2 regions of the Clostridium subterminale genome follow, and region 1 is predicted to be linked to the other one. Evidence: a T-box and tRNA genes for the amino acid it is inferred to sense, from the RefSeq annotation. Region 1 holds a T-box; the other holds one or more tRNA genes.

Region 1 (15,617 bases):
CATATCATGGCTTGGGATGGAATTCAAATATGCCCAGTGGTATATAAAAAGAAATTAATAGGTATAATTTCCAGAGGAGATGTAATAAAGGCATTGCAAATAGTTACAAGACAGCCTCATGTAGGTCATACTATGGATGATTTAATTTTAAAGAATTTTGAATTTGAATCTAGTAAGAATAAGATGCATTTCTGGGGAGAAATTGTACCTGAAATGCTTGACTCTATAGGTACTGCATCATGGAATGCATTAAATATGCTTTTATCAACTATGGGAACTATGGTGTTAAGACAAAATGGTATTACAAATGTAGCTATAGATAGTTTCACATCTTATTTTACTAAGCCAGTACAGATGGGTAGGATAATGGATGTACACTCTGAAGTAATAGATAGAGGAAGATATTATTCAAAGGTAGAAGTAACAATGTATAACCAAAATAAAGAGATTATGGCAAAGGCTATGTTATCAGCTAAGGTACTAAAAAATAATTAAATAAAATAGGTTTAATGTATAGGGGGTAAAAGATGTTTACACATGTGGTTTTATTTAAGTTAAAAGAAAATACAAGGGAAAATGTAGACTTTGTAGCAAATACTCTTAAAGCTATGGAAGGAAAAATTCCTAAGCTTAGGGGGGTAGAAGTAGGAATAGATGAGCTTCATACAGAGAGAGCTTTTGATGTATGTCTTATAACTAGATTTGATTCTGTAGATGACATGAATGAATATCAGATACATCCATATCATGTTAATAAAGTTTTAGATAAAATTAAGCCGTATATAGAGGTTTCCAAAGTAGCTGACTATACTAAATAAAGTGTTATTATAGAGATAAAAGGGAAAAATTTTTATTGTGGAATGTCTCAAAATCATTACTTTTAGACTAGTTTTGTAGATAAGTTACTGGATTTAAAAAGATTAATCATATAAGACATTCCATTTTTGAGAATGTTACAAAATATATGTGTGTAGAATTACTTAATAGTTCATGATTTTAAGTAAAGAGGTGTTTTAATGAAGGGGAAGATTAGAAACATTATAAGTATACTTTTAATTTTAGTGGGGATTGGATTATTACTGTTTGCTTTTAAAGGAAAGTGGGAAACAAAAAAAGTTCAAGATCAGCTTTATGACAAATTTGTATCAGAAGAAAAGCAAGAAGTTAATCATGAAAAAAATAAGAAAAGTAAGGAAGAAAAACTTCCTTATATAGATATGGTAAATCCAATTGCAGTTTTAGAAATACCAAAAATAAATTTGAAAGTAGTAGTAGCAGAAGGTACTGAGGATGAAATAATAAAATATGCAGTAGGACATTTTAAGGATACTGCTATGCCAGGGGATATGGGTAACTTTGCACTAGCAGGACATAGAAACTATGATACAGGAGAATTTTTTCTAAGACTAAACAAATTAGAAGTTAATGATGATATAATAGTATCTACTCATGATAAGACCTTTACTTATAAAGTTACAGAGAGCTTTACAGTTGCTCCAGAAGACACTTATGTTTTAGATAAAAGTGAGGATGCAACAATAACCCTTGTAACATGTACTTATGATGGTAAGGACAGATTAATAGTAAGAGGTAAGTTAGAAAGATAATATAAAAATAAATATTGTAAAGGAATATGGTTTTATTACCAAGGATGCAGGGGGTGAAAATATGAAGGATTTTGTACATCTGCATGTGCATACAGAGTATAGTCTCTTAGATGGTTCGGGGAAAATATCTAAGCTTATTAAAAGAACTAAGGAACTAGGTATGAAAGCTATTGCCATTACTGACCATGGAACTATGTACGGTGCAGTAGATTTTTATAAAGAAGCTATAGAGAATGGCATAAAACCCATAATTGGATGTGAAATATATGTAGCAGGAAAATCAATGTACATTAAAGAACCTCAAAAAGACAATGATACCTATCACTTAGTTTTGTTAGTTAAAGACCAAGTAGGTTATGAAAATTTAATGAAAATAGTATCTACTGCTTCTATAGATGGGTTTTATTACAAACCAAGAGTAGACTATGAATTTTTGAAGGAGCATTGTGAAGGATTAATTGCTACTAGTGCTTGCTTAGGTGGTGAGGTTCAAAAAAATTTACTTAGAGACAATAAGGAAAGGGCCAAGGAGGTTGCTTTAAAATATAAGGAAATATTTAAGGATGATTTTTATTTAGAATTACAATACCATGGAATTTCACAGCAGTTACAAGTGAATGAAATGTTATTAGATTTATCTAAGGAATGTGATATTCCACTAGTATGTACTAATGATACTCACTATATAAATGAAGAAGACAGTAAATCACATGATGTATTACTTTGTATTCAAACAGGTAAAACTGTAGAGGACAAAACCAGAATGAGATACCCTTCAAATCAATTTTATCTTAAGTCACCTAAAGAAATGTATGAGACTTTTTCTTATGTACCAGAGGCTATGGAAAACACGGTAAAGATAGCTGGAAAATGTAATTTCGATTATAAATTTCATGAATCTAAATTACCTAAATTCCCTTTGCCAAAGGGGATAGATCCTTTTGAATATCTTAGGGAAAATTGCTACAAGGGACTTATTGAAAGATATCAAGTATTCTCATCTTTAAATGGAACATTTGATGAAGAGAAAATAAATAAAATAAGAGAAGAAAATGAAGAAGGAAAACTCCTATGTGATAGATTAGATTATGAGTTAGGAATAATCAAGCAAATGGGATATGTAGATTATTTTCTAATTGTTTGGGATTTTATAAGATATGCCAATGAAAATGGAGTTCCTACAGGACCAGGAAGAGGGTCTGCGGCAGGAGCTATAGTTGCTTATACATTGGGAATAACTAAGATCGATCCAATTAAGTATGGTTTGCTTTTTGAAAGATTTCTTAATCCAGAAAGGGTAAGCATGCCTGATATCGACTCAGACTTTTGCTATGAAGGGCGTCAAAGGGTAATTGATTATGTAGTTGATAAATATGGAGAAAACAATGTATCACAGATAATCACCTTTGGAACTATGGCACCGAGGGCATGTATCAGAGACGTAGGAAGAGCAATGAATTATTCCTATGCTGAAGTAGATAAAATTGCTAAGATGATCCCTTCCGTGTTAAATATAACTATAGATAAAGCTCTTGAGATGAATAGTGAACTAGAAGAACTTTATGATGTAGATGAGAGGGTACGAGAACTTATAGATGTAGCTAGAGATTTAGAGGGATTACCAAGGCACTCATCTACTCATGCTGCTGGAGTTGTTATAGCATCTCATCCTCTTGTAGAATATGTTCCCTTACAAAAGAATGAAGGTATGATAGTAACTCAGTTTACCATGGGTACTTTAGAAGAATTAGGACTTTTAAAGATGGATTTTCTAGGGTTAAGAACCCTTACGGTAATGGATGAAGCTATTAATAATATATGGGAGAATCAAGGTGTAAAAATAGATATAGACCATATAGACTTTGGAGACTCAAAGGTTTATCAGATGATTGGAGATGGAAAAACAGTTGGTGTATTCCAGCTAGAATCTGCAGGAATGACTTCATTCATGAGAGATCTAAAACCAGACTGTCTTGAGGATATCATAGCAGGAATAAGTCTTTATAGACCAGGTCCAATGGCAGAAATTCCAAAATACATTGAAGGAAAAAGAAATCCAGAAAAAGTTCAATATGTAACAGTACAGTTAGAAGAAATACTGGATGTTACATATGGAGTAATGGTGTATCAGGAGCAAGTAATGCAAATAGTTAGAGATCTTGGAGGATATTCTCTGGGAAGAAGTGACCTTGTGAGACGTGCCATGTCTAAGAAGAAGCATAAGGTCATGGAAGAAGAAAGAAAAAACTTTGTTTATGGAATAGTAGATGAAGAGGAAAAAATTATAGTGCCTGGCTGTATGAGAAATGGAATTTCAGAGGAAGCAGCTAATAAGATATTTGATCAGATGATGGATTTTGCATCCTATGCTTTTAATAAGAGTCATGCTGCAGCTTATGCAGTAGTAGGTTATCAGACTGCTTACTTAATGTATTATTATCCAGCAGAATTTATAGCAGCCATGCTAAATAGTATAATGGGAAATAATGAAAAGGTAGCGTACTACATTAGATTTGCAGAAGAAATAGGAATAAAAGTACTTCCACCAGATATAAATGAAAGTTTTAGTAAGTTTACAGTACAAGGAAATACTATAAGATTTGGTCTTTCAGCTATAAAAAATGTTGGAGTAAATGTTATAGAGTCCATAGTGGAAAGACGTAAGGAAAAAGGTAAATTTAAGAGCTTTAGCGACTTTTGTAACAAGATTGATTCTGCAGCAGTAAATAAGAGAGCTGTAGAGAGCCTTATAAAAGTTGGAGCCTTTGATAGTTTAGGAGTATACAGATCTAAATTAATAGCTGTATTTGAGAAAATTTTAGATGGAATAAACAATGAAAGAAAGAGAAATGTTCCAGGACAAATTAGTCTATTCCAAGGAGCTGAGGAAGAAGATAGTGCCTTTAAGATAGTTTATCCAGAGATTCAGGAATTTAATAAAAAGTATTTGTTAGCCATGGAAAAAGAAATGACAGGAATATATTTATCTGGTCATCCACTAGATGATTATGAGAAGACTTTAAAACATGTAACTACCCACAAGATATCAGATTTAGTTTTAGCAGATACGTTAGAAGATGATAGTGTAGGTGGAGAGGGACTTGTTAGTGAGAGAGTTTCAAAAGTAAAGGATAAACAAAAAGTAATTTTAGGGGGACTTTTAACATCTGTATCTAAAAAAATTACAAGGAATAATCAGGCTATGGCATTTGCAACCTTGGAGGATTTATTTGGAACCATAGAATTAGTCATATTTCCAAAGACATTTTCAGCTTATAGAGAATTTGTTGAGGAAGATGAAATAGTAACTGTGGAAGGACGTATAGCTCTGGAAGAGGAAGAGCAACCTAAAATATTATGTGAAAAAATATCGCCACTAGTTAAAGTGAGTACAGATAAGATATATATTCGAGTTGAAGATGATAGCAAGTTAAATAGTGTAATGAAGCTTATAAGAGAAAATTTTATAGGAGAATTTGGTTCAGATCCAACTTACTTATTTGCTGCTAATACAAAGAAAAAATATCTTATAAATAAAAATAGTTGGCTTAATAATGATTATGAAACTACATCTAAACTAAGAGAAATTTTTGGGGATGATAATGTTAAAGTTTTAGAAGAGTAAAGTCTGCTATCATAATAAAATAAATTAATTCAAGCACCAAGAAATTATCTTGGTGCTTTTTATATTGTGCCCAGCATGGGTGTAATCTAATAGGTGAAAGTCCTAAGCGCGGGTTGATAGTGCCAAGTAAGGGGGTGTGTCTATGGTAATGTGGAATCAGACGGAAGTTGGGGGCGAAACTCTTGTCTGACAAGTAGGAACTACATATAAGGCATATATCCGTGGGGAAGGTTGCTATACAAATCAAAGCCTGAAACTATTCGAAACAGCTAGTATGAATGTAGCGGATATATGGAGTGAAAGATTATGGTCTTACCTAGGGAGATCTGACAGATACGTTATGGATATGTATTTATAAGTAACAATATATACAGTGATGTATGGCTGAACTGTCAGAAGTCAGCAGAGGTCATAGTATCAAAACAGTCATGAATATTATAGAAAAGAACTAAGGAATAGGATATTTTAGATATATTTTTATGTAATGTAAAATAATATTAATTAAGGGGGCTACAATAAATTTGCATAAAAATTTGACAATGGAAATTATAAGTTTTATAATAATAATTATTAAGAAAGAAATTAAGTTATATAATTAATTTGATTATTAGAAAATTATATAAGCAATTTTAGTTTTAATTTGCATTGTAAGGATATTATGCTTTTTAAATCAAAGATTATAAATTTTTATAAGCTTTATTAATAAAACTTGTGAAAATTAAAATAAAACACCAAATTAAAGGAGGTAAATTTATGTTTTTTAAGACTACAGAAAAACACGAAGCTTTTCGTGCAAAAATCAGAGAATTTGCAGAGACAGAGGTAAAACCACAAGCATTTATGTTGGATCAAGAAAGTAAGTTTCCAACTGAGGCTATAGAAAAGTTAGGTAAAATGGGGGTATTAGGTACTCCGTATCTTAAAAAATATGGTGGTTTAGGTCTAGATGTACTTAGTTATGCCATTGCTGTTGAAGAACTTTCTAGAGTAGATGGTGGTACAGGTGTAATTTTATCAGCTCATGTTTCTTTAGGAACATATCCAATTTTTGCATATGGAACTGAAGAACAAAAGCAAAAATATATGATTCCTCTAGCAAAGGGTGAAAAGATTGGTGCATTCGGCTTAACTGAGCCAAATGCTGGTAGTGATGCTGGTGGAACTGAAACGACTGCTGAACTAGAAGGAGATTATTATATCTTAAATGGTGGAAAGATTTTTATAACTAATGCAGATAAGGCAGATACTTATGTTGTATTTGCTGTGACTACTCCAGATATAGGAGTCAAAGGTATAAGTGCCTTTATAGTTGAAAAAGGATGGGAAGGATTTACATTTGGTGATCATTACGATAAGATGGGAATTCGCTCTTCTGCAACTGCTGAATTAGTATTTAATAATGTTAAAGTACCTAAAGAAAACTTATTAGGTGAAGAAGGACAAGGTTTTAAAATAGCTATGGGAACATTAGATGGTGGTCGTATAGGTATTGCAGCTCAAGCTCTAGGTATAGCTCAAGGAGCTTATGAAAACGCTTTAGAATATTCAAAGGAAAGAATACAATTTGGAAAGCCTATATGCCAACAACAAGTAATTTCATTTAAATTAGCTGATATGGCAACTAAGCTAAGAGCCGCTAGGTTTTTAATATATAGTGCTGCTGAACTTAAGGAAAATCATGAGCCTTATTCTATGGAGGCTGCTATGGCTAAACAATATGCGTCTGATATATGCTTAGAAGTTGTAAATGATGCATTACAAATCTTTGGAGGGTCTGGTTACCTTAAAGGAATGGATGTAGAAAGAGCATATCGTGATGCTAAAATCTGTACTATTTATGAAGGAACAAATGAGATTCAAAGAATGGTAATTGCATCTCATATAATTGGAAAAATGCCTAAAAATGAGAATAGATCTAAAAAAGGTTCAGCTGGTGGAGGAGTAACTGGTGCTCGTAAGAAAATGATTATGAAAGATGGAACAGCAGAGGAAAGAGTTGCTAAGCTTGTAGAAGCATTAAAAGCAGATGGTTATGATTTTACTGTTGGTATTGATATAAATACTCCAATATCTAAGTCAGAGCGTGTTGTCAGTGTAGGTAAGGGAATTGGAGAAGAAAAAAATATGGAACTTGCTAAAGCTTTAGCTATTCAAGTTGGTGCAGCAATTGGATCATCTCGTCCTGTAGCTGAAACCTTAAAATACTTACCTTTAAATCGTTATGTTGGAATGTCAGGCCAAAAATTTAATGGAAATCTCTACATAGCATGTGGTATATCAGGTGCTGGTCAACACTTAAAGGGTATAAAGGATGCTACTACCATAGTTGCTATTAATAATAATCCTAATGCTCCAATATTTAAGAATGCAGACTATGGTATTGTTGGAGACTTACTAGAGATAATGCCATTATTAACAGATGCTTTAGATAACGGAGAACCAAAAAAGGAAGCACCTCCTATGAAAAAAATGAAAAAGTATGTTCCTAAAAAGGTTGTTCCTAGTTGGAAGAGATATGTTTGTAATGGATGTGGATATGAATATGATCCAGCTATAGGCGATATAGAAAATGACATATCACCAGAAACTCTATTTGAAGCTCTTCCAGAAGAATGGATTTGTCCAGATTGCGGTGAAGAAAAAGATAGTTTTATAGAGGTCTAATTTTATAGCAGAAATTTTAAGTTTTTTACAATAAAAAGGAGGAGTAATTTATGTTTTGTGTTAGAAAGGTAACTGAAGACCTTTATTGGGTAGGCGGAAATGATAGGCGTCTAGCTCTTTTTGAAAACGTTCATCCAATTCCAAGAGGGGTTTCATATAATTCATATTTATTATTAGATGAAAAAACTGTACTATTTGATACTGTAGATTGGTCAATTTGTAGACAGTTTTTAGAAAATATACAAGCTGTTTTAAATGGCAGGTCATTAGATTATTTAGTAATAAATCATATGGAGCCTGATCATGGAGCTGCCATTGAAGAAATAATACTGCGTTATCCTGATGTTAAGATTATAAGTACTGAGAAATCTTTTCTCCTAATGAGACAATTTGGATTCGAAATTGATGGTAGAATGGAGGAAGTTGTAGAGGGAGACGTAAAATCTTTTGGAAAGCATGAAGTAACATTTGTGGCTGCACCAATGGTACATTGGCCAGAAGCTATGGTTACATTTGATACTACAAACGGTGTTCTTTTTTCAGCTGATGCCTTTGGATCTTTTGGAGCATTAGATGGTAAGCTATTTAATGATGAGGTTGACTTTGACCGTGATTGGATTGATGACGCTAGAAGATATTATACAAATATTGTTGGAAAGTATGGACCACATGTTCAAGCATTGTTAAAAAAGGCAAGTGGACTAGATATTAAAATGATTTGCCCACTACATGGTCCAGTTTGGCGTACAGATCTTGGATATTTTATTGATAAGTATGATAAATGGAGTAGATATGAACCAGAAGAAAAAGCAGTAATGATAGTTTATGCTTCAATGTATGGTAATACCGAAGCCGCAGCTACTGCCTTAGCTACTAAATTTGTAGAAAAGGGAATGAAAAATGTAGTTATGTATGACGTTTCAAGCACTCATGTATCTGAACTGATTTCAGAAACCTTTAGAGTTAGCCACGTAGTTTTAGCTTCTGTAACCTATAACCTTGGTATTTACCCACCTATGCATAATTATCTTATGGATATGAAGGCTCTTAACCTTCAAAAGAGAACTTTTGCAATAATTGAAAATGGCTCATGGGCATGTAAGTCTGGAAGTTTGATGAGTGAGTTCCTAGAGGAAATGAGAGAAATGACAGTTCTAGAAGAGAAAGTTACACTTGTATCTTCTATGAATGAAGGAAATGTTACAGATATGGATACAATTGTTGAAGGTGTTATAGAATCAATGAAATAGTTATAATAGACATGTTGTTTAAGGGATGGTTACCTAAAACAAATTATGATGTAAATTTTATCGAAATATATCACCTTCATCATGAAACCCTCGATAGAAATGTCGAGGGTTTTCCTCTGTACATAAATTTAGAATTATTTATTTAAATGAATGGCTAAGACGAAGTCTACGCCTATGCTATTAAAAAAAATGGAAGAAAATTAAGACTAAATATGATAATCTTAAGATTTTAGGCATTTAAGAATATAAAGCATGGGAATATGCAAATACAAGAAAAGGCTATTGGAGAATTCCAACAGTCCTATTTTAGCAAGAATCCTAAACAATTATCTATCTCCTACTAGATTGGTAATATAAATTTTTTAAAAATTCTTGACATTATATTTTGAGTATATTAAAATATATTCAACAAAACTATGAAGAGAAGAGTAATCAAACTCAATTTTTTTACAGAGAGCTTTAGATGGTGAGAGAAAGCAAAAAACAGTTTGGTGAAAAAAGCCTCGGAGTTGTACACAGGATCTTTACTTCACTAAAGTTTATCTTAAAGTGAGGTTGCTTCTTAAAAAGAGAGAAGTTTCCTTTAGGAAGGGAGATGGTGTAACGGGTGCTCCCGTTATAGAGCTAGGGTATAAGCTTAATCTATTTTATTGTAAAGCCGTACTTGAAAAGGTTAATATGGTGACATATTAATAAACTGGGGTGGTACCACGAAGTTGAACTTACCAAACTCTCGTCCCCAAGACTATTGTCTTGGAGGTGAGAGTTTTTATTTTGCAAAAATTTATTAATGGACTAAAGTAACGTAATTTAATAATGAAATTAAGGTAACTGAGTCTAATTGAAAATACTATAATGAGGTGTTATTTAGCTTCATAAAAGTTACGAGAAATTAAAGTTAAAAAGCAAAATTGAAAGGTGGTACTATATATGTACAATGATTATATAGAATTAAATAACTTACAAGAAATAATGCAAGATGCAAATGAATTTAACGTAGAGAGAATAAAAAAATTAAATGAACTTTTAAGTAGAGGAATCAATCCTTATCCATACACTTTTGATTCAAACACAACTTCAACCTATGTGATAGATAACTTTGATAATATAGATAGTGAAGAGAGATTTATTTTATCAGGAAGAATAATGTTGTTAAGAAGAATGGGTAAAGTAACATTTTTAAATTTAAGAGATAAAAATGGAAATATTCAAGTGTATATAAGTAAAAATGATCTTGGTGAAGATGCATATGGAGTTATTAAACTTCTTGATGTAGGAGACATAATTGGTGTAGAAGGTTGTGCATTTAAAACAAAAACCGATGAAATAACTATTAAGGCTTTAAATGTTACAGTACTTTCAAAATCTATAAGACCTCTTCCAGAAAAATATCATGGAATTCAAGATATGGATTTAAGACAAAGACATAGATCCCTAGATATGATAATGAATGAGGATGTAAGAGATAGATTTGTAAATAGATCTAAGGCTATGTATGCCATAAGAGAGTTTATGAATTCTAAAGGATTTATGGAAATGGAAACCCCTATTTTAGATACAAAATATGGTGGAGGAGAAGCTAAACCATTTATAACTAATGTAAATGCATTAAACTGTGAAGTGTTCATGAATGTATCTCCAGAATTATATTTAAAAAGATTAATGGTTGGAGGTATTGATAGAGTTTATAGTATGGGACGTTCCTTTAGAAATGAAGGAATAGATAGAACTCACTATCCAGAATTCACATTGTTTGAATGCTACATGGCTTATGCTGACTATAATGATATGATGAGAATTATGGAAGACTTATATGGGTATGTATTTACTAAAATCAAAGGAACAACTAAGGCTGTATATGATGGTGTTGAAATTGATTTTAAAGCTCCATGGAAGAGAGAAACTATGTGCAATTTAGTTCTTAAAGATACAGGAGTAGATGTGGAGAGATTAACTAAGGAAGAAATAGTTACGCTAATTATAGAAAAAGGATTATTAGAAGAGGAACAAAGCGAAGGTTTTAGTATTAAAGAAGCAAATAAAGGGGAGTTGATACTTACATTATTTGAGGCCTACTGTGAGGATAAATTAATAGAGCCAACATTTGTAATAGATTTTCCATTAGATTCATCTCCATTATGTAAAGTTCATAGAAAAAATCCAGATCTAATAGAAAGATTTGAACCTTATGCCTTTGGAGTAGAGCTTGGAAATGCATATTCAGAACTTAATAATCCGTTAAGACAAAGAATTTTACTTCATGAGCAAGCTGAGAAATTAAGAGCTGGACTTGAAACTGCTAGCCCAATGGATGAAGAATTTGCAGTAGCTATAGATGTGGCTATGCCGCCAGCAGGAGGGCTTGGAATAGGAATAGATAGAATGATGATGTTTTTAACAAACTCATCATCTATAAGAGATGTAATTGCTTTTCCATTAGTTAAGAGATAGGATAGCTAGTTAGGGGATTTTGTAAAATAAACTGATATAAAAGTGTAAGCTCAATATTTAATATAAGATTAGTAATATATTTTGCAAAATCTACTTCATAGAGTATGATAGTGATTCAATGATTAAACATAATAAAGTTAATTATAAATAGTATAAGAAGAGTTAGTTCAAATTTTACTTAGATTTAACTTTAATTTGCATGAAAATATAAATAAATTGTATTAATATTACATTGCAAATTAAATTGTTAGTAAAGCCTAGTTTAATTGTGGATGTAACTCTTCTTAATTTTGTATATAAATTTTAATGAAATTTACTAATTATAAAGTATAAAATGGGAAGAATAGATTATAAGAAACTTTATTAAAACTTGACAACATTTACAATAGCAAATCTATAGATAAATACTTAAATGTAGCTAATAATAGGTTGCAAGGAGTAACTCTAAACATTAAAATTAAGTTAAGTAAGTATGTAGAAATTTAATAATATATTGGTATTTTAATTAATATAGTAATTGTATAAACCTAGGTAGGTATATGCTTGTGTAAGCAATTAATATTCTAATGGTTGAATTATTTATAAATATATATTATTAAAATACATAAGAAAAGAATAATTGTAAATAACAACCACAATAAAGCTAGGGGGTAATATGATGAAAAGAATAGCAGTATTGACTAGCGGAGGAGATTCACCGGCAATGAATGCAGCTATAAGAGCTGTAGTTAGGATTGGAATTGAAAGTGAAGTCCAGGTATTTGGAGTACATAGAGGATTTAATGGACTTATTAATGGGGAAATATTTGAGATGGATAGACACTCTGTTTCCGACATAATTCAAAGAGGCGGTACTATACTAAGGACTGCTAGAAGTGAAGAGTTTAGAACTCCTGAGGGTAGACAGAAGGCTCTTAATGTTATTAAAGTGCTTAAAATAGATGGAATTATAGTAATTGGTGGAGATGGATCATTTAGAGGTGCTAAGGAATTAAGTGATTTAGGTATACCAACAGTAGGAATACCAGGTACTATAGATAATGATTTACCTTATACAGATTATACTGTTGGTTTTGATACAGCTTTAAATACAGCTATCGATGCCATAAATAAAATTAGAGATACCTCTAGCTCCCATGAAAGAGTAAGTGTAATTGAAGTTATGGGAAGAAATTGTGGAGATTTAGCGTTGTTTTCAGGTATTGCTGGTGGGGCAGAACAGGTAATAGTTCCCGAGAAAAAACTCACTATTGAAGATATATGTGAGAACATTTTTAAAGGAAAGCGTAATGGTAAGCTTCACAATATTATAATCTTAGCTGAAGGTGTAGGTGGAGCTCAAAAATTGGCTAAAAGTATAGAAGGAATAACAGGAATAGAGACTAGAGCAACAGTGCTTGGATATATACAAAGGGGAGGAAGTCCTAGCGCTTTTGATAGAATTTTAGCTTCAAGGATGGGTAGTAAAGCTGTTAAAGTATTGCTAGAAGGAAAGACAGCAAGACTTATAGGTATCAAGGCTAATAAAATTGTAGATGTAGATATAAAAGAAGCTCTAGAGATGAAATCATGTTTTAATGAAGAGTTATATAAATTAAGTGTGGATTTGTCGAATTAATATATTATAGCTATTGTAGAATTGCAAATTTTTTAATATAATTTTATAGATTGATAAAGTTATCTGAGTAAAAAATTTTAATGCTATCAAATAAAAAGGAGGATAACTATGAAAAAAACTAAAATTGTTTGTACAATGGGACCTACTACTGATGAAAAGGAACTTATCAAAAAATTAATTGAAAATGGTATGAATGCTGCCAGATTAAACTTTTCTCATGGAAGTCATGAAGAACATAAGAGAAGAATAGATATGGTTAAGGAAGCAAGAGCTGAATTAGAAAAGCATATTGCTATATTACTTGATACTAAGGGACCAGAGATTAGAACTGGAAACTTTGAAAATGGAACTGTAGAACTTAAAGAAGGAACTATTTTTATAGTTCATTGTGGTGAAGATATTATAGGAGATGAAACTAAGTGTTCCATAACTTATAAAAATCTTTATAAAGACGTTAAGTCAGGTGATGTACTTTTAATAAATGATGGATTAGTAGCACTAAAGGTATTAGACATAGAAGATAGAAATATTAAAACTCATGTTGAAAATACAGGAGTCATAGGCAATCATAAGGGAATGAATGTACCAGGAGTTAAATTAAATCTTCCAGCACTAACAGAAAAAGATATTGCAGATTTAATGTTTGGTATAAAAAGTGAAGTAGATATAGTGGCTGCATCTTTTATAAGAAAAGGTACAGATGTTTTAGATATAAGACACCTTCTTGATAAGAATGGTGGGGATTACATTCAAATATTTTCAAAAATTGAAAATAGAGAAGGTGTAGATAATATTGATGAAATAATAAGGTATTCTGATGGAATTATGGTAGCAAGAGGAGATTTAGGAGTAGAAATTCCTACTGAAGAGGTACCAGTGGTTCAGAAGATGATTATAGAAAAATGTAACGAAGCCGGAAAGCCAGTAATTACTGCTACTCAAATGTTGGATTCTATGATTAGAAATCCAAGACCTACAAGAGCAGAAGCTTCAGATGTAGCTAATGCAATCTTTGATGGAACTGATGCTATAATGCTAAGTGGAGAAACTGCTAGTGGGAAATATCCATTGGAAGTTGTAAAAACTATGTCTCAAATAGCTATGAAGGCAGAGGAATATATAAACTACGAGGAAAGTTTCAAGAAAAGAAGAAAGTTACATGTTTCTAATGTACCTAATGCTATAAGTGTGGCTACTTGTACAACAGCTATGGAACTAAATGCATCAGCAATAATTACAGCAACTCAAAGTGGTCAAACAGCAAGACAGATATCTAAATATAGACCAGAATGCGCAGTAATAGCTTGTACTCCTTATGAAAGAGTTGCAAGAAGTTTAGCATTAAATTGGGGAGTATTTCCTGTAATAACTCCAAAACTAAAAGATACAGATGAATTAATAGATAAAACTTCGCAAATTGCATTATCAGCTAATTATGTAGAGAAAGGTGATCTTGTAGTAATTGTTGCAGGAATTCCAATGAACTATGTTGGTAGTACAAATATGATGAAAGTTCATATTATAGGAGATATACTTTTACAAGGTAAAGGAAGCGATTCTGGTACAGCTTATGGAACAGTAATGCATGTAGATAATTCTAAAAAGTTTTTTAATTCTTTAGATGAAAAACAAATTATTATAGTTGATAAATTAAGCAGAGACTTTTCTAGTGTACTTGATGAAGTTGGTGGAATAATAGTAGAAAGTGATGAAATGAGTTCTAGTGTACTACTTGAATGTTCATCAAGAAATATTCCTATTATATATAATGCACAGAATGCATCTTCAATTATAAAATCTGGTTGCTTTATAACCATGGATTCAAAAGTAGGAATGGTGTATAGTGGGAAAGCTAATATTAAGTAATTTTATCTAGTGGATCTCTAAAAATGAAGATAATTATGGAATTTATGTAAAATAAATATAAAATATTGAAATTATCTGAAATTTAATGTATAATTAGTAATCCAGTGGATAAGACTTAAAATATAACATTTTTGGCAACTGATTCATTATTGACACCCGTAAAGGGTGTCTTTAATTTTTTGAAGGGCATTTAATTTAAGTAATATTAGTATTTAAAAGTAGCTAAAATTTTAGACACACCCCGTGTATAAAAAATATATTTTTCCACATAATAGTATTATCTAATAACTTAAGAAAATAATTAAGAATAGGAGTGCTATGAATGAGTGGAAATTTAGCATGTAATGCAACTAATTGCATACACAATAACTCTGGAATGTGCAGCGCTAGCAGTATACATGTGCAAGGAGGAAATGCTCACTCTAGTGAGTATACTCAGTGTGGAACATTCATAGAAATGGGAATAAAAAATTCTCTTTCTAATGTATATAATATGAATATTGGAGGAGAAGTAAAACAAAGCTTTAATAATTTCG
Region 2 (15,617 bases), on a different contig from region 1:
AAACCATTTTTTCTTACTTAACAAAGCTTCCTCTTTATCACTGGCTGAAAAATTAATTTCATTTATATCAACCTCATACCAATCCCTTAAAAACCGTTTATTATCTGATGTAGCCATTCCTTGCCTAGGCTTTGCAATATTTTCAAACTTATCTAAATTAGAAAATAATTTTAATACATTGTCATTTACCCAATAAGCGAAGGGCTTTGTTGGAATTGTCATAAGTTTTTTTAACCATATATCATAAACTCTATCTTTTTCCATGCCATTACAAGCTGACTTGACTTTTATTTTCTTTTCTAAAGCAGTTGTCTCCTTAGTAAGGTCTACAATCCTAGTTTTATATTTAGAAATTTGGCTATTTTGATTTATGAAGGCAACATTCTGTACTATGGTTCCCACATTATCTTCAAATACTCTAGACCCTAAATGAATCATACTTATAAAAGTACTTTCTTCTAAAAGCTTACCTCTAAGTTCTAAAAAACTACTTAAAAACATCCATGAGTGTTGGTTTACCATGGCATAAATCCCATCTTTTTTTAGATAGTTCTTACATACTTCCATATACACAGAAAATAAATCATGCTTTGATAAAGGATAATTATTAACAAGATACTTAGCTAGTGTATCATTAGCACCCCTTAATCCCATATAAGGTGGATTAGTAATACAAACCTCATATTTATTACTCATTATTTCTCCTTGATTTATGAGCTTTGGTAATTTACTCAAAAGTATCTGTCTATAATCACTAAATATTAAATTATTTTCTTCATTTATCTCTTCTAACCTTGCTTTTAAAGTCTGAAAATTAACCTTCTCAACCCTTAATATTGATCCAAACTCCTTACCATCTCTAAAAGCATTTACTAAATAAGATAAATCTCCTCTTATCTCTTCATCTTCATTTGCAAAGTATTCTATAATTTCATAAGTAATACCATTGCTTTCTTCTATAGATTCTATATTAAGCTTTAAAGGTTTTTTTTCAACTTCTCTAAAAAACCTTCTATTATAAGATCTGGCCTTCATAGCAAGACAAAAAGCACCAATTTGAGTTGCTCTTAAGTCTATATCCAATCCAAAGATATTACTTTCCAATATTATCCTTGGAATCTCTCGTTCTGGATAAGCTGCAGATTTGTAAATTTTATAAAGCACATCAAAGGTATATAACAATATATGACCTGAACCCATGCATGGGTCAAGAACCTTTATATCCTCAGGATATAATTTCTTTCTATCCAATTTAATGCCACCTAAAATATCATTTATTTCTGAATCTTGAATCCCTTCCTCTAAATAATATTTCAACTCAGTCTTTAAATTTCCATTCTCATGCCCTTGAATCCATATGGTTCCCAGTGAATTTTCTACTAGATATTTCACTATCCACTTAGGAGTAAATAACTGAGTAGCTGCTGGAATGTTTTCTTTAGTTATTTTTATATTTTTCTTTAAATTATCAAAAACCTTATCCTTTTTTTCAGAAATATAGTACTGGTACATCCATCCTATAATTTCCACTTCATCTTTCCAGTCTTCTTCATCTATGTCACTGCACATTTTTCTTAGTATAGAGCCTTCTTCTAATAAATTATCTGGAAATAATAATTCTGTATAGTCTGCTGTTTTCTCAAATAAACCAGGAATAATATTTCCTAATTCATTACATTGCCTTATTAAAATATATTTATATAGACTTTCTCTATCAGAATTTTTACCACTATCTAACAACTTATAGACTAAATCTGAATCTAGTCTCAACTCTCTTATAACTTCACCAACTCTAAATAAAATATCTGGTTCTGTTTTACCTGGTATCTCTGAAGATATAATTCTTATTCCAATGGGTAAATAATCATTTACCTCCATATATCTTAAACCTATAAATCTATTAAACCAAGTATATGCCACCTCTTCCACAACTTCATCTAAAGATTTAGATTCTACTTCCTTTATAAGTGCTTTTCTATGGTTAGGTAAAATATTAAGTATTTCTTCTCCACCTACTACTTTAAATCCACCTTGAACCTTTTCTATATCTCGAACTCTATTATCTTCAATCCCAATTTTATATGCTCTATCCTTTATTTTTTCAATAAGATTACTTCTTGCCCAAATGGCAAAAGCCTTAACTTTATTCTTATCCATAGTTTAATTGCTCCTTATATAACACGTAAAAATTTCAATAGCTTTATTATAACATAGTAAGAATTTTTTATTAAAATTTTTAATAATTTATTAGACCATTATTTTTATTTTCATATTTTGAGATTTTATAATTAAAACTTAAAGAGCTATCTCAAAGTAATTTACTAATATCTCTGAAATATTGAGTTTCTACTTTAATATTCTTGCTAGTAAATACTCAATATTAATTTAAGATTTAGATTATTTCGAAATAGCCCTTTTATAAATAAAATATTTAATTTTAATAACCGTTTTTTTTTGCTACAATACCACTTTCATTGGTTCCCGGCTCCTCAATAGTAGTATTAAAGCTACTTTGAGCATATTGACCTTGAGTTTTATTACCATTGCGAAGATAGTTTTCCTTTTTATATTTTCTTTTATCTTCTTCGCGTTGTTTAATCTCATATTGTTGATCTCTTATTAATTCATGGTCCATCTTTATCCCTCCTTTAACAAATATATTCATTGTTTATTATGTGTTAAAGTTTATTTAGTATACTATAAAAACGCAGTATACGTTCCTTTGAATACCACTATATAGTTCTTTTATAAAATCTAGATCCCAGTATAATTCTCCTTAAACCAATCTATTAGTTTTCTTGCAATACTAATGTTGCCAGGAATATCTGGTAAGTTATTTGCCTCAAACCAGCTTGCCTCTACAATTTCAACTCCATCAACCTCTATTTCACCCTTATCATATTCTGCTGTGAATCCTATCATAAGAGAGTTAGGAAAAGGCCATGGTTGATTACCAAAATATTTTATATTTTTAACTTCTATTCCCACTTCCTCCATAACTTCTCTCTCTACACATTGCTCTAGAGTTTCACCAGGCTCTAAAAATCCTGCTAAAACACTATAAAAACTATGTTTTGACTTAGCATTTTTAGCAAGAAGTAATTTTCCTTCCTTAACTATAGCAACTATTATAGCTGGACTTATTCTAGGGTAGCTTATAAATCCGCATTGTGGACATATTTTCCCATATTCATTTGATATGGTATTAGTTCTACTACCACAGACACCACAATACTGATGGGTTCTATCCCAACTCATGATTTGAATAGCACGTCCCGCTTCTATATATATTTCATCAGGAACTTGTCCATATAAGTTTCTTAAGCTTATAAATTTCATACCTAAAGGTTCTAAATACTCTTGAGATACCTCGACAGAGTAACACTTACCACAACTTCTAGTTCCTAGATTTTGAACTCTTATAGGATTAATATTAATAGATTCTAAATCTTTAAATTTAGGTATAAAAATTCTATCTTCTTTCTCTTTAACTAATAGTTCATTTTGTCTAAATATAAACCAACTAGGTGCATTAGCATTTTCTATTGATAAATGATTCATTATTTTTCCTTCTTTCATTTTGTATAAAATCTATATTAACCTTAATACATTTTATTAATTAAGTCTATACTATCTTATAATTTGAAAAGTAAAAAACCTCGTAATACTTGTTAGTACTACGAGGTTTGGTGCGCCATCAGGGGTTCGAACCCTGGACCCCTTGATTAAGAGTCAAGTGCTCTGCCAGCTGAGCTAATGGCACATGTCCTTATCACAAATATTATTATACAACCGACTGTAAGTTTTGTAAAGTATTTTATTAAAATACATTAAAGAAATATTTATCATCTAATGTAATAAAATATAAATCCGTGTAATTTATATTTACACAGATTAACTTAACCAAGTAAATCATTTATTATTCTATTATTTCCTAAAATAAATTTATAAAAAAGGAAACAACACTATACAGTATTGTTTCCTTTGGTGCGCCATCAGGGGTTCGAACCCTGGACCCCCTGATTAAGAGTCAGGTGCTCTGCCAGCTGAGCTAATGGCACATGTCCCTGTCACAAATATTATTATATTAAGATTATTTAATTTTGTAAATAAATATAGGTATATACAATAGATTTGAAAATATCTATTGTATATACCTATATTATAATTACATATTCTTTATCTTCAATATATAAACTTCTTATTCACATCCTTTGATCCACTAAGATATAATAAGTGAGGATAATATATATTGAATTCTATAACGTCACCAAGTTTATAATTGGTTTTACAATTTTCTATATCTATAATTAAATGGTCACTACTAGCACCAATTACCTCTATATTTTTATCTATAGGTATTAAAGTATCCACCGAAACAAAATCCTGCTTACCTATTGCCAATAATGCACGTCTTCTTTTCCCTCTATCTTCATAAGTGGGCTTATTCCCAAAAGCATCTATAAATATTTCACCAATCGGATGAGATGGTTTATTTTTAACTTCTACCACCTGAGCTTTTAATACAAATGAATCTTGATGTAGCATAGACATATCATACTCCCAAAAATCATCTAAATCCTTAGCAACAAGTATTCCTTCACCAATTCTTAAATTGTTAATTTTACTTGGTATTTTTCCATCCCAGATTAAAGTTAACGAAGAAGTAGCTCCTCCTGAGACCACATCTAATTCTCTACCAATTAAAGCTTCAATTTTTTCTGCTACCTCACATAATTTTCCTAAATTCTCTTCTGTAGGCTTTACAGAACCATAACATCCTAAATTAGTCCCTATACCATAAAGTTTAACATTAGTTAATTCTTTCTCTACATATAAGGCTAGGTTTATGAATTCCTTTTCATCTACAACGCCTTCTCTTAAATCACCTAAGTCCATCATTAAAATAACTTTATGATTCTTATTTATATTTTTACATTCCTCGTTTATTTTCTTTAAAGTTTCAATTTCAGAGTTTAAACTTATATCTGCATATTCTACTAGTTGTTTTATTTCATTATACATAGGTATTCTAATAAGCATAATTGGTTTTTTTACACCTTGTTTTTTCATCTCTATAACTTGATTAATTCTAGATGTAGCAAGATATTTACATCCTGCCTTATCCATCTCTGATACTATTTGTGGCATAGCATGTACAACTTTAACTACCCCCGCTACAGAAATTCCTTGGTTCTTACATAAATCCACAACATATTTAGTATTTTCATATACCTTTTTTAAATTTATCTCTAATATAGGAAATGCTTCCTGCTCCTCTATATCCTTTATATGGATATCATTGATTAAAGTGTTTTCTAACATAGTATCCTCTCCAGTCCCCTAATATAAGATACCTAATTTAAATTAGTTTTATTTAACAGCTGCTACCTTGCTTTCATTATAAGAAAATTCACTCAATGATTCTCCATCCATATTAATTATAATAAACCCAACCAAAAACTACTCATAACACAACCATATAATTATGTTATGAGTAGTTTTAAAAATCAAATATAATACTAAATTCAATTAATTGCTTAATCACTATAAAAAAATTTATAAAATTAACTTTTAATTAATTCTTTAATAAGCAATGATAATTTTAATAACCCTTCCTCTAGTTCTTCTATGGGGGCGTAGGAAAAAGAAATCCTTAAAGAATTGTTGAAATTAGCATCATATATATATCCAGGATATAATAAAATTCCTATTTTACATGCTTCATCAAAAAGCTTATACATACCTATTTTATACTTTAAAGTAATCCATACATAATATCCTCCTGAAGGTATTTCCCATGTAGCTATACTCTTAAAGTATCTATTTAAAGCATTTATTGTTACATCTCTTCTTATAGTTAACTGATTTCTTATCTCTTTTAAATGATTTTCATACAATCCCGTTTCTAACCATTTTCCAACAGTAAGTTGCGATAAAGAGCTAGAACCATAATCTGTTTGCATCTTTATATCACCTAATCGTTCAATTACTGGTTCTGGTCCAACAATCCAACCAATTCTTAGTCCGGGACATAATGTCTTTGATACACTTCCTACATATAATACCAATCCGTTAGTATCTATACTCTTAATAGGATCTGGTGGTGGAGCATCGATCCAAAGCTCCCTATAGACATCATCTTCTATAATAGGCAACTTTTCTTTCTGACAAACTTTTATCAATTCTTTTCTTCTTTTTTCTGACATGACTACAGAAGTAGGATTTTGAAAGTTTGGTATAGTATACAGTATAGATGGAACATGTTTTTTTATGTAATCTGGAATCAAATTAGCCATAACCCCTTCATTATCCATAGGTATTCCGCTTCTTCTCATATCTAAGGACTGAAATATTTGAAGCGAGTACATATAAGAAGGATTCTCTAGTAATACTGTAGAACCCTTTTGTAATAGCCCCATAGAAATTAGTTGCATTGCTTGCAAAGCTCCAGAAACAATAAGTATGGAAGATGGTGACGCATCTATGCCAATGGTCTCTAAATATTTACTTACCTGCTGCCTAAGATACATAGTGCCACTGGGACTTTCATATCCCAAATTATCCATATCTTTAGCTACTTCATTTAATATTATTTTCATTTCTTCTTTTGGAAATAATTCTGAAGAGGGTTCTCCAGTACTCAATCGTATATAATCTTCTCTAAACTCCAAGGTATTGATTTTCTTAATAGTTTTAACATTTGGAATATGAATTCCTTCATCAATATAAGACTTCCAATCTGGTTGTATATTAGATAATAAAGGTGATACATTATTTACTATTTTGGTTCCACCTTTTCCCTTTCCCTCTAAGATTCCTTCTGCCTTTAACTCATCTATAGCTGAAACAATAGTACTCCTATTTACATTAAAGATTTTAGCTAATTCACGTTGCGTAGGAATCATAAAACCTACTTGCCATTCCCCACCAATTATTTTCGCCTTAAAGTAATCTACAATTTGAAGATATAGGGGCTTACTTAAGTTTTTATCAGGCTTCCAATCTATATTTATTATATTTATCTCCCCTTTCAAGATAATAATATACTATTAAATAAATTTACTTATCTATATAATATATTAACCTAAATATTTCTTCTTTTATAGTCTTTTATAAGAATAGAGCTTAATTATCAAATGATAACTAAGCTCTTATAAATTTATTTTTCCTATTAAGATTGCATTTCTATTCCTTTTTTCTCTAGGTAAGTACATATGGCTCTAAAATCATCTATCCAATGAATTTTAGCAAGTTCTCGCAAATCTAAAGTTATACCTGTGCTTTTATGTTTAATATATTCCATATTATAAATTTCCGTTTCTACAAAATTATCTATATAACTATATATACATGGAACAAATTTATCCCAATTTTGTTCAAAATATTTAGTTTTTGCATAACATAATCTATTTATATGAAATATTATTCCTATAGGTGTACTCTTCATAGCTAGTTTATGACTAAAATATTCTTGATTAGGATATTTGGACTCTACTCTTTCCCAATATAAGTTTTCATTGGGATGTAAATTGAACTTATCAATTATCTTACACTTTTCTTCTCCCAATTCTTCTCTCATCAGCTTTTCTCTCATTGGCTGTTCCAACTCTTTTAAATATTCTAGATTCATATTGTAATGCCCCCCTATTAAAACCTTTATAAAATGTAATACATTATTCTTAATTTCATTTTATTGCTTTATATAGCAATTTACCAATACCAATTATTGATAAATATAATATTACTTATTGGTAATATTAATACAACTATATAAATTAATCTGTTATGTCAATTACATATAATTTTACATGAATAAGACTCCTTTGCTTACGTCCTAATATATAAAAAATTCCCTATATAACAATTTATATAGGGAACTATTTATATAGTTGTTCTATTTATGCTGATTTCATGGAACTTACTATTTAAATAATAAAATTAAGGTTGATTAAAATATAAACAGAGTTCTTATTATCAGTAGTATCAGTATTTTCGATACTTAGAACTCATTGTCCTTTAGGGGAAATCGTTATCCAGGGACATAGTAGCTCTTTACTCCCACTTTGAAGAAGATGGTAGTATTAGAGCTGGTAGTCATCGGATAAAGATATTCTTAGATTCTTCATTAACACTTTATAATATCACAATAGTTTAAATAAGAATTTTTAATAAAATGTGATTTAATATATAAAAAAGCTTTTATGAATAATAAACTTCTTCATAAAAGCCTTTATAAAATTTAACAACTATACAGCTATGCTTCTTCTTTTCGAAAACACACCAACACTTTCTTTTGCTAGGGCTGTGACTATAGATGATGATCCAATAAATAGTATTCCTATTTGTGGAGTTATCATTGTAAAATCAATAACTCCATGAACTAAAACAACCGCCTGTATCGCCATAAGTAAAGCTACACTATTATATCCAGATTTATAAAGATATATTAAATCTTTATAAATATTTGCTCTTATATATAAGTAAATTAAAAGCCCGATTACTCCTAAAGAAGTAAAAAGTGATAGCCATATATTATGAGAGTGATTAATGACACGACTATATCTTGAAAATTCATTACCATGCTCTATAGTTCCTAACATTCCCCATCCGGTTAATGGTTTCTCTTTTATCATCCTTAAAGATCCTAACCATATTTCTTCTCTAGTATCAAAGGACCTCTCAATCTGATGACCAGTAATTTCTTGAGATATATCAGATACCTTTGGAGGAGTAAAACCTACTATTACTATAACTAATAAAATAGATAAAATCATTATTATATCACTCTTATTTCTTTTTATTTTCAATAGTAATAGGCAAAGTAATCCAAACACTAATCCAATAAAAACCCCTCTTGAACCACATAAACAAATATTTATTAAAAATAAAGCTGTAGCACTATAATATGTCACTTTCTCCTTAATTTCTTTACTATTCCAAGCATAATATATTGCCATTATGACCATTATAGCAAACCAATCTCCAGCTACGTTAGGATTTCCAAAAGTACTAAAAATTCTATGGTTAGTTGAAACCTCCAATGGTACCCCTAAAAATTTCTTCCAAAGCTCCATAGGAAAATATGCAAAAGTAACCTTCTCTATAATTCCAACAATTCCTGAAAAAATTGAAAACTTGATTAGATAATTGCATATTAGTTCTAATTTTTCTTCTGTCTTGCAATAATTTTGTAAAACTACACTTATTGTAAAATATAAGAAAAATACTATTGAAACAGCTGTAGACATAATGCTTTTATTTAGAAGTCCAACTAATAGAGACCAAAGAAACAATAGGATTAATCCCATATTCCAACTATTTTTCAGTATTTCCTCTTTCATCTTTATTACTTTATAAGTAGTATATGCTCCAATAAATAATGCAGTATATGGAGACATAACAATTAATAATATTAAATTAAACATAATCTTCACCTTTATTTTTCTATTCTTCCATAACTAATATACTATTATTATGGAAACTATTTTTATTTTATAATTTTACATATAAATCTACTTTTAATACCTCTACATACATTTTACACAATTTTCCCATACTTGTTAATACCCTTATTACATATTTTGGTACTACTCGCAATACATAAATATACACATTGATTATAATACATTATGTACTTGTTTATTTCAATATAAAAAAAATATTGTAATAAATTCGTAAGAACTTGCTCCCTTTATATTATAAGATTTAAAGTTATTTCATATACCTTAAATAACTAAAATATACTTTCATTTTTGCTAAAAAACTAATTTTCTTGAAAAGCTTAAAATGAGCCATGTAATAAAATTTTATTACATAGCTCATTGAAGTATTATGAAATTTCATTATTTTTTTATTTTAATATATTTCTATAGTTTTCTATAACTTTTTTCATATCCATCCATTTTTTCTCCATATCATAAACTAGTTTAAACTGAGCTCTAGCACGATCTAAGTTATGATCTGGACGGTGTATTTTGAAGTAATTATCTCCATTAAGATAGTCTGTAAGAAATCTTATTCCACATTCTAATGTCATCATTTTAGCTCCCATGGGTAGCATGTCTATTTCATTATCAACTAGACTACCTTTACATCCCTCTAAAAATCCTCTTGTATATATTTCAAACAAATTCATATCTAAATTTACCTTAGATAAATCTATTTCATCTTCATCTCCAGTATTAGCTCCAAATCTAATAGAATCTCCAAAGTCATTGACTGAAAGTCCCGGCATAATAGTATCTAAATCAATAATACATATCCCTTTTCCACTTTCATTGTCCATCATAATATTATTTAATTTAGTATCATTATGAGTAACTCTTAAATGTAGCATTCCTCTTCGAAGCATATCTATTAAAATATGAGTTTCCTTTTCTCTTTCCATAACAAACTCTATTTCTTTTTCTACCTTCTTTACTCTTTGAAACTTATCCTCTGCTATTGCTATTTTAAAAGATTCAACCCTAACAGGTGTATTGTGAAAATCAGGTATAGTTTCATATAATGTACTAACATCATACTCTGATAATAGATTTTGAAAATACCCAAAAGTTAAGGCACTTTCATAGAAAATTTCTGGTTTTTCTACCTTATCAAAACTAGTAGCGTTTTCTATAAATTTATAGCCTCTCCAATAGGATCCTATACTATCCTTAAAAAAATTATTTCCATCTTTAGTTTTAATAATATTTAAAGTTTCTCTCTCTGTATCTCCACCACTTTCTTTTATTTTATATTTTAAAAATGATGTAACTCCTGATATATTTTCCATAACCTTTAAAGGATTTTTAAATATATTATGATTTATTCTTTGTAGAATATACTTTTTAATTTCTCCATTATTTTGCTCAAATTTCACTAAAAATGTATCATTAATATGTCCACTACCATATAAGGTATGCTCTATATATTTACCTGAAAAATTAATATTTTCAATGGCTTCATTAATTTTTGAACATTGTTCTTTCCTTGTCATATTAATAACTCCCTTATTTGCTACTTCCAAAGTTTTTTAGGGTATACTCCCATTAGCTTCAAGTTAAAAATTTCTTTTACTACTCTTTCTTTATCAGCTTTATAAGTAATTCCATACCATTTATCTCTAGATTTTAAAACCTTCACAGTTGCTTTTTTTTCATTTAATAATTGTCCTATTACTTCTGGTAAGAAATATTCTGCTTTAAGAGGATCCTGATGAACCTTTTTTTCAAAAAATTCTTCAAATCTGTTATTTAATTCTTTTAAAATAGTACTACTAAATCCCCACATATTCATTGAAACAATATTACTTTCTAAGATACTAGTCCAAGTTTTGCCTCTATCTTCAGTGTAAGCTGGTCCATTTTCTAATTTTGCAATATAATTTCTTTCAGTAATTCCTATAAGCATATTATTGTCATCTACCTTACATATTCCTCTAGCAACTCCACCACTATCTGTAAGCGTATTTTCTAAGTTATACCCTACCATGGCATAATTAAGTTTACTATCGTCTATTGAAATTAGATAATCATAAATCATTTTAAGGCCACTTTGCCCATAATAATCATCTGAATTAATTACTGCAAAAGGTCCATCTATTGCTCTCATACAACTTAAAACCGCATGACCTGTTCCCCAAGGTTTTTCTCTACCCTCTGGAATAGAATACCCTTTAGGTATATTATCCAATGTTTGATAAACATATTCTACTTGGATATATTTACTTATTTCATCACCGATTTTCCTCTTGAACTTCTCCTCAATTTCTTTTTTTATAATAAAAATTATCTTTCTAAAGTTTGCTCTTATAGCATCATATATAGAAAAATCAATAATTTTATGTCCCTCTTCATCTATAGCCTCTATTTGCTTTAGTCCCCCATATCTGCTCCCCATTCCTGCTGCCATAATAACTAATACTGGCTCTTTAATAGTAATCATCCCCTTTTTAAATACAGTTAATATATATATTATAAATCATATCATCTTGATATTTCTCTAAAAAATAGTATACTTATTAGTAAAATGGTCTTGTTTTTACTATTTTACTAAATTAAAAGGAGTATTATGCCATGAAGAATCTAATTCAATTAAATACAGTTCTAGAAGATTTACATAATATCTCTGGATTCAGAATTTCTATATATGATACTAATCTAAAAGAAATTGCTGCATATCCTCAAAGCCTTTCAGGCTTTTGCTCCTTAATCCAGGAAAATAAATGTTGCAAAGACTTCTGTGTAAAAAATGATAGGGAAGCTTTTAAGATTGTACAAGAAAGTAAAGAGGTTTACTTTTATCGATGTAAATTTGGTCTATATGAAGCCGTGGCACCTATATATCATTTTGGAGTACTATCTGGATATTTAATGATGGGACAAACTATAGACGATACACAAGATAGTAAATCCTATACATATCAAGAATCTATCAAATACTTAAAAGATACTTCTAAACTTTGTAACGAAATAGAAAAGCTTCCTACTAGTTCTAAAAGTAAAATACTATCTTGCATCTCTATAATGAATATATGTGCTAGATATATAACCTTAAACAACCATCTAAGCCTAACAGATAAAAACTTAGCTTACAAAATAAAAAAATATATCAATGAAAATTTCCACAAAAAAATTTCTATCGGTTTTTTATGTGAAATCTTTTTTTGTAGTAGATCTACTCTTTTTAACACCTTTAAAAAAGCCTATAATGAAACCATTAATGAATATTTAACAAAGGTTAGACTAGAGAACTCTTTAAAGCTTTTAAAAATTCAAGATTATTCTATAAACTACATTGCTAATAACTGTGGATTTAGTGATCAAAATTACTTTTCTAAAGTCTTCTCGAAAACCTATAGTATATCCCCCAGTGAGTATAGAAATAAAAATGCTAAGGAATAGTTATTTACTACCCCTTAGCATTTTCTTATTTCAGTATTTATTTACCAATATCTTTTCTATAATACATTCCATTAAAATTCACTTGTGATAACCCTCTATATGCCTTTTCTCTAGCTTCTTCTAAATTATCTCCAAGAGCTGTAACTCCTAAAACTCTGCCACCACTGGTAATTAATTTATTATATATAGTCTCAGCCCCAGCAACAAATACTTTTTCACTGCAACTATCAACACCTGTAATTAACTCACCTTTTCCATATTTTCCTGGATATCCTTTTGATGATCCTATAACACAACAAGCTGTCTTATTCTTAAATTTAACCATATCCTTACTAAGTTTTCCTTCTATAGCTGTTTCAATTATATCAATAAAAGAACTCTCCATAAGAGGTAATACAACCTGAGTTTCTGGATCACCCATTCTAACATTATATTCTAAAAGATATACTCCTTTTTCACAAATCATCAATCCAAAGAATATTATTCCTACATAATCTAAGTGCTCTTCCTGTATGCCTTTAAGTGTGGGCTTTAAAATATCTTCTTCAAAGGCATTTAAAACCACTTCATTACAATATGGATTCGGAGCTACAGTTCCCATTCCACCTGTATTAGGCCCCTTATTATCCTCAAATATAGTCTTATGATCCTTAGATGATATAAAAGGTATTATAGTATTTCCATCCGTAATACTTAATATTGAAGCTTCTACACCTTGTAAGAACTCCTCAATTATAACTTCATTCCCAGCTCCTCCAAAAGTATCATTAACCATGAAATCATTAATGGCTAAAATTCCTTTTTCCTTAGTTTCAGCTATAACAACGCCCTTACCTGCAGCAAGTCCATCAGCTTTTATAACTATTGGATATTCAGCCTTTTCCAAATACTCTAAAGCCTTCTTTGAATCTCTAAAAGCTTCATAAGCTGCAGTTTTAACTCCATATTTTTTCATAAATTCCTTAGCAAAGGTTTTGCTTCCTTCAAGAGTTGCTGCTTTCTTACTAGGTCCAAATATTTTTAGATTGTGACTTTTAAATAGATCTACTATACCATTACATAGGTATACTTCTGGTCCAACTACAGTTAAATCTATAGAATTTTCTAAAGCAAAGTTTAGAAGTTTATCATTATCTGTTAAATTAATATTTTCACATTTATGTTCCATAGAAGTACCACCATTTCCTGGAGCACAATATATCTTTGAAACCTTATCACTCTTACCAAGTTTCCATGCTATAGCATGTTCTCTTCCACCATTTCCTATAACTAAAATTTTCATAAAATCACCTCAAGTTTAACTTCTAGGATACTAATGTTTAAAATGTCTCACTCCTGATAAAACCATAGGTATGCCATACTCATTGCATGCCTCAATACTCTCATTGTCTCTCATAGATCCACCTGGCTGAATTATTCCTTTTATATTATGTTTACTAGCTTCATCTACACAATCTCTAAATGGGAAGAACCCATCAGAAGCAAGGATTACTCCATCTCCAGCTCTATCTATAGCTTGAGTTGTAGCCCAAATTCTATTAACTTGTCCACCAGCTATTCCCTTGGCCATACCATCCTTAACTACCACTATAGCATTGGACTTTACATATTTACAAACCTTCATTCCAAATATCATATCACTCATATGTTCCTTTGAAGGTTTTGCTTCTGTAACTACTTTTAATTCCTCATAAAGCTTTCTATCTACATCCTGTACTAATATACCTCCATCTACAGAAATAACTTCTTTTTTATCACTTGGTTTACTCGTACATTTTATAACTCTTAGATTTTTCTTTGTTTTAAGTACTTCTAAAGCTTCTTCTTCGAACTCAGGCGCAATAACAATTTCTAAGAAAGTTTTTTTCATTTCTTCTGCTGCCTCTTTAGTTACTTTAGCATTAAGGGCTACTATACCTCCAAAAATTGAAACATTATCACAACTATATGCTTTACTATAAGCCCCTAAAGCAGAATCCCCCACCGCAACTCCGCAAGGTGTATTATGTTTTAAAGCACAACAGGTAATTTCTTCAAATTCATTTACTACTTTCCAAGCTATATCCATATCCTTTATATTATTGTAAGAAAGTGCCTTACCATTTAATATTACAATATTATTAAGCATTCCAGTTTTATTTGTATTAGTAAATACAGAAGCTTCTTGATGAGGATTTTCTCCATATCTTAAATCTTCCATTTTTTCATAAGATAAGGATAAATACTTATTTGAATGTTTATCCTTATTCTCCATGTGGTTTAATAAGTATTCACATATTGCACTATCATAGGCTGTGGTTAAGTTAAATACCTTCATAGCAAGATATTTACGAGTTTCAAAGGAAACTTCTCCACTTTCCTTCATTTCCTCCATAACTATTTTATAATCTTCTTCATCACTTATTACTACCACATCTTTAAAGTTTTTAGCAGCACTTCTAAGCATTGTTGGACCACCTATATCTATAAATTCTACTGTTTCTTCAAAGGTTAATCCCTCATTAGCTTTTTCAAAGAAAGGATATAGATTAACACATACTAAATCTATAGTATCTATTTCTCTTTCTTTTAAAGTCTTCATGTGCTCCTCATTATCTCTAATGGCAAGGATACCTCCATGAACTACAGGGTGTAGTGTTTTTACTCTTCCATCTAACATTTCCGCTGCCTTTGTAACTTCTGCTACTTCTTTAACTTCTATGTTATTTTTCTTTAAAAGACTATAGGTAC

What was found. A T-box is a leader RNA that pairs with one kind of tRNA and senses whether it is charged. The one in region 1 lies ahead of lysS (lysine--tRNA ligase), so its partner is inferred to be a tRNA-Lys.
Region 2: it encodes a tRNA-Lys, which carries the amino acid that the T-box ahead of lysS (lysine--tRNA ligase) is inferred to sense. The anticodon was not compared.

Annotation. Positions count from the first base shown of each region.
Region 1 covers NZ_BAAACI010000006.1:227,717-243,333, forward strand. Annotated here, with positions in the region: gene ABDZ93_RS10065 (DRTGG domain-containing protein) at 1-495, shown strand, start outside; gene ABDZ93_RS10070 (Dabb family protein) at 528-818, shown strand; gene ABDZ93_RS10075 (class D sortase) at 1,017-1,607, shown strand; gene ABDZ93_RS10080 (DNA polymerase III subunit alpha) at 1,669-5,232, shown strand; gene ABDZ93_RS10085 (acyl-CoA dehydrogenase family protein) at 5,986-7,896, shown strand; gene ABDZ93_RS10090 (FprA family A-type flavoprotein) at 7,947-9,146, shown strand; partial or broken gene ABDZ93_RS10095 (hypothetical protein) at 9,289-9,503, shown strand; T-box leader at 9,554-9,890, shown strand; gene lysS (lysine--tRNA ligase) at 10,077-11,597, shown strand; gene pfkA (6-phosphofructokinase) at 12,256-13,215, shown strand; gene pyk (pyruvate kinase) at 13,324-15,081, shown strand; gene ABDZ93_RS10115 (DUF1540 domain-containing protein) at 15,404-15,617, shown strand, end outside.
Region 2 covers NZ_BAAACI010000001.1:441,276-456,892, forward strand. Annotated here, with positions in the region: gene pglX (BREX-1 system adenine-specific DNA-methyltransferase PglX) at 1-2,157, opposite strand, end outside; gene ABDZ93_RS02320 (hypothetical protein) at 2,438-2,635, opposite strand; gene nudC (NAD(+) diphosphatase) at 2,755-3,561, opposite strand; tRNA gene ABDZ93_RS02330 (tRNA-Lys) at 3,688-3,763, opposite strand; tRNA gene ABDZ93_RS02335 (tRNA-Lys) at 3,986-4,061, opposite strand; gene ABDZ93_RS02340 (alanine/ornithine racemase family PLP-dependent enzyme) at 4,186-5,325, opposite strand; gene ABDZ93_RS02345 (aminotransferase-like domain-containing protein) at 5,568-7,037, opposite strand; gene ABDZ93_RS02350 (hypothetical protein) at 7,175-7,633, opposite strand; gene ABDZ93_RS02355 (O-antigen ligase family protein) at 8,250-9,428, opposite strand; gene ABDZ93_RS02360 (phosphotransferase) at 9,854-10,981, opposite strand; gene ABDZ93_RS02365 (sugar phosphate nucleotidyltransferase) at 11,002-11,919, opposite strand; gene ABDZ93_RS02370 (PocR ligand-binding domain-containing protein) at 12,060-12,887, shown strand; gene purD (phosphoribosylamine--glycine ligase) at 12,925-14,169, opposite strand; gene purH (bifunctional phosphoribosylaminoimidazolecarboxamide formyltransferase/IMP cyclohydrolase) at 14,200-15,617, opposite strand, start outside.